2 regions of the Telluria sp. ZB4P34 genome follow, and region 1 is predicted to be linked to the other one. Evidence: riboswitches for the same ligand, from Rfam matches in the RefSeq annotation. Region 1 holds a riboswitch; the other holds the start of a gene.

What was found. A riboswitch is a leader RNA that binds a small molecule or an ion and turns the genes downstream of it on or off. The one in region 1 is predicted to bind thiamine pyrophosphate.
Region 2: it holds a riboswitch for thiamine pyrophosphate, as region 1 does, so the genes downstream of both, AC56KL_RS02260 (TonB-dependent siderophore receptor) here and thiC (phosphomethylpyrimidine synthase ThiC) in region 1, are expected to answer to the same signal.

Annotation. Positions count from the first base shown of each region.
Region 1 is NZ_JCASIF010000005.1:157,239-161,931, reverse strand. It holds gene AC56KL_RS11545 (valine--tRNA ligase) at 1-2,260, opposite strand, end outside; TPP riboswitch at 2,350-2,455, shown strand; gene thiC (phosphomethylpyrimidine synthase ThiC) at 2,524-4,449, shown strand; gene thiS (sulfur carrier protein ThiS) at 4,449-4,652, shown strand.
Region 2 is NZ_JCASIF010000001.1:510,602-515,294, reverse strand. It holds gene AC56KL_RS02260 (TonB-dependent siderophore receptor) at 1-1,810, opposite strand, end outside; TPP riboswitch at 1,900-2,006, opposite strand; gene AC56KL_RS02255 (hypothetical protein) at 2,093-2,515, opposite strand; gene AC56KL_RS02250 (DUF535 family protein) at 2,686-3,657, opposite strand; gene AC56KL_RS02245 (glutathione S-transferase) at 4,045-4,693, shown strand, end outside.

The DNA of each region.
Region 1 (4,693 bases):
CCGCCATCGGCGCGATCGCCTGCCACAGGGCTTCGGTCACGAAAGGAATGATCGGGTGCGCCAGGCGCAGCACCACTTCCAGCACGCGCAGCAGGGTGTGGCGGGTGGCGCGCTGCTGCGCTTCCGTGCCCTGCTGGACCGAGACCTTGGCCAGTTCCAGGTACCAGTCGCAGTACTCGTACCAGACGAAGTTGTAGATGTTGCTGGCGATGTTGTCGAAGCGGTAGTCGGCAAAGCCCCGGGCGATATCGAGTTCGACGCGGTTCAGCAGGGAGATGATCCAGCGGTCGGCCTGCGACAGGTCTTCCGGATTCGGCTGCCCGCAATCCTTGCCTTCCGTGTTCATCATCACGAAGCGGGTCGCGTTCCACAGCTTGTTGCAGAAGTTGCGGTAGCCCTCGCAGCGGCCAAGGTCGAAGTTGATGTTGCGGCCAAGCGAAGCGTAGCTCGCCATGGTGAAGCGCACGGCGTCGGTGCCGAAGGCCGGGATCCCTTCCGGGAATTCCTTGCGGGTGGCCTTGGCGATCTTGTCCGCGGCGCGCGGGTCCATCAGGCCGGTGGTGCGCTTGGCAACCAGCGATTCGATGTCGATGCCGTCGATCAGGTCGATCGGGTCGAGCGTGTTGCCCTTCGACTTGGACATCTTCTGGCCTTGCGAGTCGCGCACCAGGCCGTGCACGTACACGGTCTCGAACGGCACCTTGCCGGTGAAGTGGGTCGTCATCATCACCATGCGGGCGACCCAGAAGAAGATGATGTCGAAGCCGGTCACCAGCACCGAGGACGGCAGGAAGTGCTTCATGTCCGGGGTGTCTTCCGGCCAGCCCATGGTCGAGAAGGGCACCAGGGCCGAGGAGAACCAGGTATCCAGCACGTCGTCGTCGCGGCGCAACGCGCCCGTGATGCCTTGTGCCTTCGCCTTTTCCTGTGCTTCGGCGTCGTCGCGCGCGACCACGATCTGGCCGTCTTCGGCGTACCAGGCCGGGATGCGGTGGCCCCACCACAGCTGGCGCGAGATGCACCAGTCCTGGATGTTGCCCAGCCACTGGTTGTAGGTAGTGGTCCAGTTCTCGGGCACGAACTTGATCTCGCCGCTGGCGACCTTTTCCAGCGCGACGTCGGTGATCGACTTGCCCGGGTTGAACGTGCCTTCCGGCGCCGGCTTGCTCATGGCGACGAACCACTGGTCGGTGAGCATCGGCTCGATGACGACGCCGGTGCGGTCGCCGCGCGGCACCATCAGCTTGTGCGGCTTGACCTCGGCCAGCAGGCCTTGCGCGTCCAGGTCGGCGACGATCTGCTTGCGCGCGGCGAAGCGGTCCAGGCCCTGGTACTGGCTCGGGCCGTTCTCGTTGATTTTGGCGTCCAGCGTGAAGATGTTGATCGGCGCGAGCTTGGCGCGCTGGCCGACCGCGTAGTCGTTGAAGTCGTGGGCCGGCGTGATCTTCACGCAGCCGGTGCCGAATTCCTTGTCCACGTAGCTGTCGGCGATCACCGGGATCTGGCGGCCGGTCAGCGGCAGGGTGAGCAGCTTGCCGACCAGGCTCGCGTAGCGTTCGTCGGTCGGGTCCACGGCGACGGCGACGTCGCCCAGCAGGGTTTCAGGGCGGGTGGTGGCGACCGTCAGGTGGCCCGAGCCGTCGGCCAGGGGATACTTGATGTACCACATCGAGCCGTCTTCTTCCTGCGAATCGACTTCCAGGTCGGAGACCGCCGTGCCCAGCACCGGGTCCCAGTTGACCAGGCGCTTGCCGCGGTAGATCAGGCCCTGTTCATACAGGCGCACGAAGACTTCCGCCACGGTTTTCGTGCGGCTCTCGTCCATCGTGAAGTATTCGCGCTTCCAGTCCGCCGAGGCGCCCATGCGGCGCATCTGCCCGGTGATGGTGTTGCCCGACTTTTCCTTCCACTCCCAGACCTTCTCGACGAAGGCTTCGCGGCCCAGGTCGTGGCGCGAGATCTTCTGGGCGTCGAGCTGGCGCTCCACCACGATCTGGGTGGCGATGCCGGCGTGGTCGGTGCCCGGGATCCAGGCGGTGTTGTAGCCGCGCATGCGGTAGTAGCGGGTCAGGCCGTCCATGACGGTCTGGTTGAAGGCATGGCCCATGTGCAGGGTGCCGGTCACGTTCGGCGGCGGCAGCTGGATGCTGAACGACGGCTTGCCGTCTTCCATGGTGGCGGTGAAGTAACCGCGCTGTTCCCACTCGGTGCGCCAGTATTGTTCAATGTCTGCGGGCTCGAAAGACTTGGCAAGTTCCATAGTGTGGTAGCGAAAAATTGTGCGAAAAGAACCATTATAGAGTAGATGGCGCTATAATCCGCCGCGCTGCGTTCCGGGAAGCCGGGCGCGGCACACGCTAGGGGTCCTGCTGTCGCGAATGTGACACGCGGGTGAGAAATACCCTCCGAACCTGATCTGGATAATGCCAGCGAAGGGAAGCAGTCAGCACACAGCCCAGGGCGCACATGCGCCTGCGCGGCCGTACCTGGCACACTCCTTTGCTGGCTCCGCAAAGGAGCCACATGAACGCACCACTCACTGCCAAACCCCTGTTCGAAGCCGCGACCGCCACGGTCGACCAGGCGGCCATCGAACCCTTCCCGAATTCCCGCAAGGTCTACATCGAAGGCAGCCGGCCCGATGTCCGCGTGCCGATGCGCGAAATCTCGCTGTCGCCCACGCCTGACAGCTTCGGCGGCGAAGCCAATCCGCCGCTGTTCGTCTACGATACCTCGGGCCCGTACACCGACCCGGCGGCCAGCATCGACATCCGCCGCGGCCTCGGTACGCCGCGCCTGCCATGGATCCTCGAGCGCGGCGATACCGAGGAGCTGGCCGGCCCCACCTCCGACTACGGCAAGGCGCGCCTGCGCGACCCGGGATTGACCGCGCTGCGCTTCGAGCTGCAGCGCACGCCGCGCCGCGCACGCGCCGGGCGCAACGTCACCCAGATGCACTACGCGCGCCGGGGCATCGTGACGCCGGAGATGGAATTCGTCGCCCTGCGCGAAAACCTGCGCCGCAAGGAATACCTGGCCACGCTGCTTGACTCCGGACCGGTCGGTGCGCGCATGGCCGGCCTGCTGTCGCGCCAGCACCCGGGCCAGTCCTTCGGGGCCAGCATCCCGCAAGAGATCACGCCCGAGTTCGTGCGCCAGGAAGTAGCGCGCGGCCGCGCCATCATCCCCGCCAACATCAACCACCCGGAAATCGAACCGATGATCATCGGCCGCAACTTCCTGGTGAAGATCAACGCCAACATCGGCAACTCGGCGGTCACCTCCTCGATCGGCGAGGAAGTGGAAAAGATGACCTGGGCGATCCGCTGGGGCGCGGACAACGTGATGGACCTGTCCACCGGCAAGCACATCCACGAGACGCGCGAATGGATCATTCGGAATTCGCCGGTGCCGATCGGGACGGTGCCGATCTACCAGGCGCTGGAAAAGGTCGGCGGCAAGGCCGAGGAGCTCACCTGGGACATCTACCGCGACACCCTCATCGAACAGGCCGAGCAGGGCGTCGACTACTTCACCATCCACGCGGGGGTGCGTCTGGCCTATGTGCCGATGACGGCGAAGCGCCTGACCGGGATCGTCTCGCGCGGCGGCTCGATCATGGCCAAGTGGTGCCTGGCGCATCATCGGGAGTCCTTCCTGTACACGCATTTCGAGGAGATCTGCGAGATCATGAAGGCCTACGACGTGTCGTTCAGCCTGGGCGACGGCCTGCGGCCCGGCTCGATCTACGACGCCAACGACGAAGCCCAGCTGGCCGAATTGACGACCCTGGGCGAGCTGACGCAGATCGCCTGGAAGCACGACGTGCAGACCATGATCGAGGGCCCCGGCCACGTGCCGATGCACCTGATCAAGGAGAACATGGACCTGCAGCTGGAACAGTGCAGCGAAGCGCCGTTCTACACCCTGGGGCCGCTGACTACCGACATCGCGCCCGGCTACGACCACATCACCTCCGGCATCGGCGCCGCCACCATCGGCTGGTACGGCACCGCCATGCTGTGCTACGTCACCCCCAAGGAGCACCTCGGCCTTCCAGACAAACAGGACGTCAAGGACGGCATCATCACCTACAAGATCGCGGCCCACGCGGCCGACCTGGCCAAGGGTCATCCGGGCGCGCAGATGCGCGACAACGCGCTGTCGAAAGCGCGCTTCGAGTTCCGCTGGGAAGACCAGTTCAACCTGGGCCTGGACCCGGACAAGGCGCGCGCCTTCCACGACGAGACCCTGCCCAAGGATTCCGCCAAGGTGGCCCATTTCTGCTCGATGTGCGGGCCGCACTTCTGCTCGATGAAGATCACCCAGGAAGTGCGCGAGTACGCGGCCAGGGAGGGCGTGGAGGAGGGCGCCGCGCTGGCGAAGGGCATGGAAGAAAAGGCGATCGAGTTCGTGCGCGGCGGCGCCAAGCTCTACCGGGAGGTGTGATGATCGAGCTCGAACTGAACGGCGCCCCGTACAGCGCGCCGTCCGGCGTGTCGCTGCTGGACCTGGCCGGCCGGCTCGGCCTGGCCGGACAGGCGGTGGCGGTCGCCGTCAACCGCGAAGTGGTGCCGCGCCCGCAGTGGCCGGAGCGGCGCCTGCAGGCCCGGGACCGGGTGGACATCGTGCGCGCCATCGGCGGCGGATGAATGACGATTTTCGTAGGGTGGTCCGGGGCGCGTAGCCGGCT
Region 2 (4,693 bases), on a different contig from region 1:
TGGTCACGCGCTTGCCCTCGACTTCGAGGTCGCCGGTGCCGGTCTGCCTTGCTTCGAGCGCCATCAGCGACAGGCTGTAGTTCAGGTCCGCATCGAGACGTCCCTGGGCCGCGAATTCGAGGCCGCGGTGGCGCTGCTGGCCGGCGCGCACCAGGATGTTGGCGGCATTGACGTATTCGAGGCCCTGGCGGATGTCGAACACGGCGGCCGACAGCATGAGGGCATTGCCCACCACGCCTTTCACCCCGAGCTCGGCCTGTTTCGATCGGCCCGGCGGCAGCGCGGTGTTCTCGTTTTCCGTGCCCATCTCGGCAATGCCGCCGTGCTGCAGGCCATGGCTCACCGAGCCGTACACGCTCCAGTCCCGCGCCGGCTTGTAGACCAGCGCCACGCTCGGCAGCACAAAGCTGTCGCGCGCGTGCACCCACGGCTGGCCGATCTCGGCCAGTTCATCGCGTTTGAGGCGTACGTAGCGCAGGCCGGCGTGCAGCGTGAACTGCGGCGACAGGCTCATCACGTCCTGCGCGAACAGGGCGCGTTCCTGGTCCATGCGGCGCACCATCACCGGGCCGGTGGTACGGTCCGGCGAAACCGGCGGCACGATGCGCCTGTTCCAGATGTTGCTGTAGCCGACGTAGTCGTACACGTACTCGCCGAAGCTGTCGCGGCGCTCCGAGAGGGCCGCGCCAACGGTGAGCTGGTGGCGCACGGCGCCGACGGCGAAGCGGCCCTGCAGCATGGCTTGCGCGCCCCATGGGGTCTTGCGCTCGCCCACGCTCTGGTAGTCGTACACGTCGAAGTCGCCGTTCGAGCAGTAGCCCGGATAGAAGCCGTCGCCCTCGTTGCCGCAGCCATAGGGGAAGGCGGTGTAGTCATCGCGCTTGAACCAGTGCTTGTTGGCGTTGACCGTCGCCGTCCAGTCGGGGGCGAGGCGGTATTCGAAGCGCAGGCCCAGGTTGCTGCTGTCGGTCTCCACCGGCTTGGTCCAGGGCTGGTCGTTCAGCAGGGTCTTGGGGGATATGCCGGTGGGCAGGACTTCATTGCGCAGCAGCTGGTAGCCCGGCGCGGTGACCTGCGCGCGGTGCTGGTGGTCGAGGTCGAGCGCCAGCTGCGCGTCCGGGCTGATCTGCCAGTCGAAGGCGCCGGATACGAACTGGCGCTCGCCGTCGGCGCCGCGCACGTAGGATTTCAGGTCATCAAAGGCGGCATTGATGCGGTAACCGAAGCGGCGGTCCTCGAAGCGCCCGCCGAGGTCGATGGAGCCGTGCAGGGTGCCGCGCTCGCTCACTTCCACCAGCGCCGAGCGCAGCGGCGCGCTGGTCGGGCGCTTGGTCACGAAATTGACCATGCCGCCCGGCGCGGCGACGCCGGCCTGCAGCCCGGCCAGGCCGCGCAGCACCTCGATGCGCTCCTTGTTCTCGAGGGGGATCTGGGTGTCGGCGGGGATCGCGATGCCGTCCTTGCGGTAGCTGTTGGCATTGTCGAGCGCGAAGCCGCGGATCGAGAACTGCTCGGCGTAGCCGACCGCGTTATAGGCGTCGCCGACCGAGGCGTCGAGGCGGGCCGCATCCGACACGTTGCGGATCGACAGGTCGAGCATCTTGCTGCGGTCGATGGCCGTGATCGATGCAGGGGTGTCGAGCAGGGGCGCGTCGGAAAAACCGCCAATGCTGGCGCGGTCGCTGGCGACCCAGCGGCTGCCGGTGACGACCACCGAGGTGAGGCTGCCGGTGTCCTGTGCGAACGCGGCGACGGAGAAGGCCTGCAGGATGGCGCAGGGGAGGACGGAATGCTTCAGGTTGAATGTCATGGTGTGCTCGTCTTCGCGCGCCATGGACGGCAGGGCGCGCTGCTTTTAACAAAAAGCCGGAGCCAACGTGGGGGAAGGGCAAGGAGGATGGGAACTGCGTTGCGCTTTCCTTCGCTGGCATTATCCAGATCAGGTACGAAGGGTATCTCTCACCCGGCAACGCGCTTCGCGCGCACCAGGACCCCTAGCGAGGCGGCAGTGTACCACGGACCCGGGCGGGCGTGGTGAAAGTGGCAAGGACCGGCGGAGGGCGGCGATTTCCGGCGCCCGGCCGGGGCGGGCTCAGGGCACCCGCTTCAGGTCTTGTCCCTGTTCCATGAAGCTCGCGGCCGCGCCGCGGAAACCGGTGCAATGGTGCGCGCTCACGACCCGGGCATGGGTGTCGTCCGCATCGATCACCATCGTGCACAGCGGACGCTCGTCGACGACGCCGCCCTCGATGAAGTTCACTGCGCGCAGGGTCAGGCGCTGGCCGTCGCGCGTGGCGAGGCCCTGGACGTGGCCCTTGTGCTGGGTCTGGTTGGGCGCGACGATCTGGAAGTCGACCGCGTAGGCGTCGCCGTCGACCTGGGTGAGCCTGAGGCGGCTGATGCCGGTCGGCGAATGGGCCGTCACCGCTTCGTAGGTGAGCGTCCGCGCTGTCGCAGTCCCGGCGCTCGAGGACGAAGCAGCCAGCAGCAGGGTAGCAAGTACAAGGATGTTCATGGGAGCGCTTTCGGGTAGTGGAGCGGCGCGGCACACGGCTTGCATGCATCCGTGTTGATGACAATCACGGTAGCACGGCGCATGCTGGAAAATGCTCACCGATTGTCACGCAGCCTGCGGCGCCGGACGGCCCCCGCGGAAAAACACGGGCGCGCCGCCTGGCCGGCCGTTCAGGCTTCGGCCGTTGCCGGCGCCGCCGCGGTGCGGGCCCGGGTGCTGGCCGCCGGCGCCAGGTGGCGCAGCAGCGTGGTGCGGGTCGAGTCGCCGATGGTGCGCCAGAATTCGCGGCGCTGGGCGGCGCGCTTGCGGTGCTTGGACGGCATGTCGGCCAGCGGCTTCAGGTAGAAGGGCAGGCGGATCAGGTAGCTGCGGCCAGGCATCTCGACCCCGCCCAGGATCTTCCAGAAACCGTCGTAGGCGTTCTCGAAATGCTTCACGTCCGCCGGATCGTAGGCGATGTGCGAGGTGCACTTGATGGCCACGACCTGGTCGATGCCCAGCGCCTGCGCCACGCCCTGCATCGCGGCGAAGCAGAAGAAGCTCGGCGAATTGTTGGGGAAGGCTTCCTCGAAGGCGTCGAAGGCCGCGCCGGAGTCGGTCCAGCGGCCCTGGTTGCGGGTAAGGAAGGGCACGGTCGGCAGGTTGACGCCGGCCAGCTGGCCGTCCACCCAGGTGTAGGAAAGCCGGTGCAGGTACTTGCCGTCGGCGACCAGCGAGATGGTGAGGTCGCCCTCCGCATCGAGGCGCGGCGCCATCTCGAGGCGCAGGACGAAATCGTGCTCGCCGCTCTCAAGCTGGACTGCATGCTGCCACAGCGTGAGCCCGCCGCCGCCATACACGGCCTGGTGGTAGGCGTTGCTGAAGGCGGCATCCTCGAAACGGTAGTGCGACAGCACGCACTGCACGCGCTGGCGTGCGCTCAGGTCCCTGGACAGGTAGCTGCGGTGACTCAGGTGGTGGAACAGGTCGTCGTGTGGCGCGCTTGCCACGAAGCGGCGCACCAGGTCGAGGCGGCACAGGGCCTGGTGTTCGCGCCAGTAGCGCAGCACACGCAGGCTGCGCACGATGCTCAGCACCCACGACGCGGGCGAGGTCTGGCTGCGGCGTGCGCGCCAGGACCTGGAAAGGTGAGCGAAAATCATGGGACGCTCCATTCGGCGTAAAGTTACGGGCGCAGTCGGCGCCTCAGTCTTTATCTTCGATGCCCGCCCGGTCGAGAACGGGCTTGCACAGCAGAAACCATATTCTGCCATGCATTTGTGCCGGGAGCTAACTGGTGCCTGGATAAGTCAGGGAATGGAGGAGGGAATGGAGGAGGGAAGCGCTGGACAGGGTGGCGTTCATGTTGTCTCTCTCGGATGGCAATGACTACGCGCGATAAGGGATGGCTGTTGGCATCCTCCTTCGCGTCATTTGCGACTTTTTGTTTTCGCCTGACAGGCAACACAAGATTACCATGTTTGTGCGGCGACACGCTTCCGATTCATCATCGATAATTGCGCCAGACCGAAGCAGACCGGAGGTGCGAGATGGCGTATGAACTTTTTTACTGGCCGGGTATTCAGGGACGGGGCGAGTTCGTCCGGCTCGCCCTCGAGGAAGCCGGGGCCGAATACGTGGACGTGGCGCGCCGCGCAGGGGGCATGGACCTGTTGCTGTCGGCGCTCGAGACCGAAGCCCATCCTTCGTTCGCGCCGCCCTTCCTGCGCGCGGGCGAGCAGACCATCGGCCAGGTCGCCAATATCCTGCTGTACCTGGGCGAGCAGCATGCGCTGGCGCCGCGTTCCGACCCGGGCCGGCTGTGGACGCACCAGCTGCAGCTGACCATCGCCGATCTCGTCACGGAGATCCACGACAGCCACCACCCGATCGCCACTTCGCTGTACTACGAAGACCAGAAGCCGGAAGCGCAGCGGCGCGCCGCCGACTTCATCGAGACGCGCCTGCCCAAGTTCTTCGGCTATTTTTCGCGCCTTCTCACCAACCCCGAGCCGCGCGACTGGCTGGTGGGCGACAAGCCGACCTATGCCGACCTGTCGCTGTTCCAGGTGATCGAGGGCTTGCGCCATGCGTTTCCGAATGCGATGAAGCGGCTCGCAGGCGAGTACCCGGCGCTGGGCGCGCTGCGCGACCGCGTGGCCGCGCGCCCCAACATCGCGGCCTACCTGGCCTCGCCGC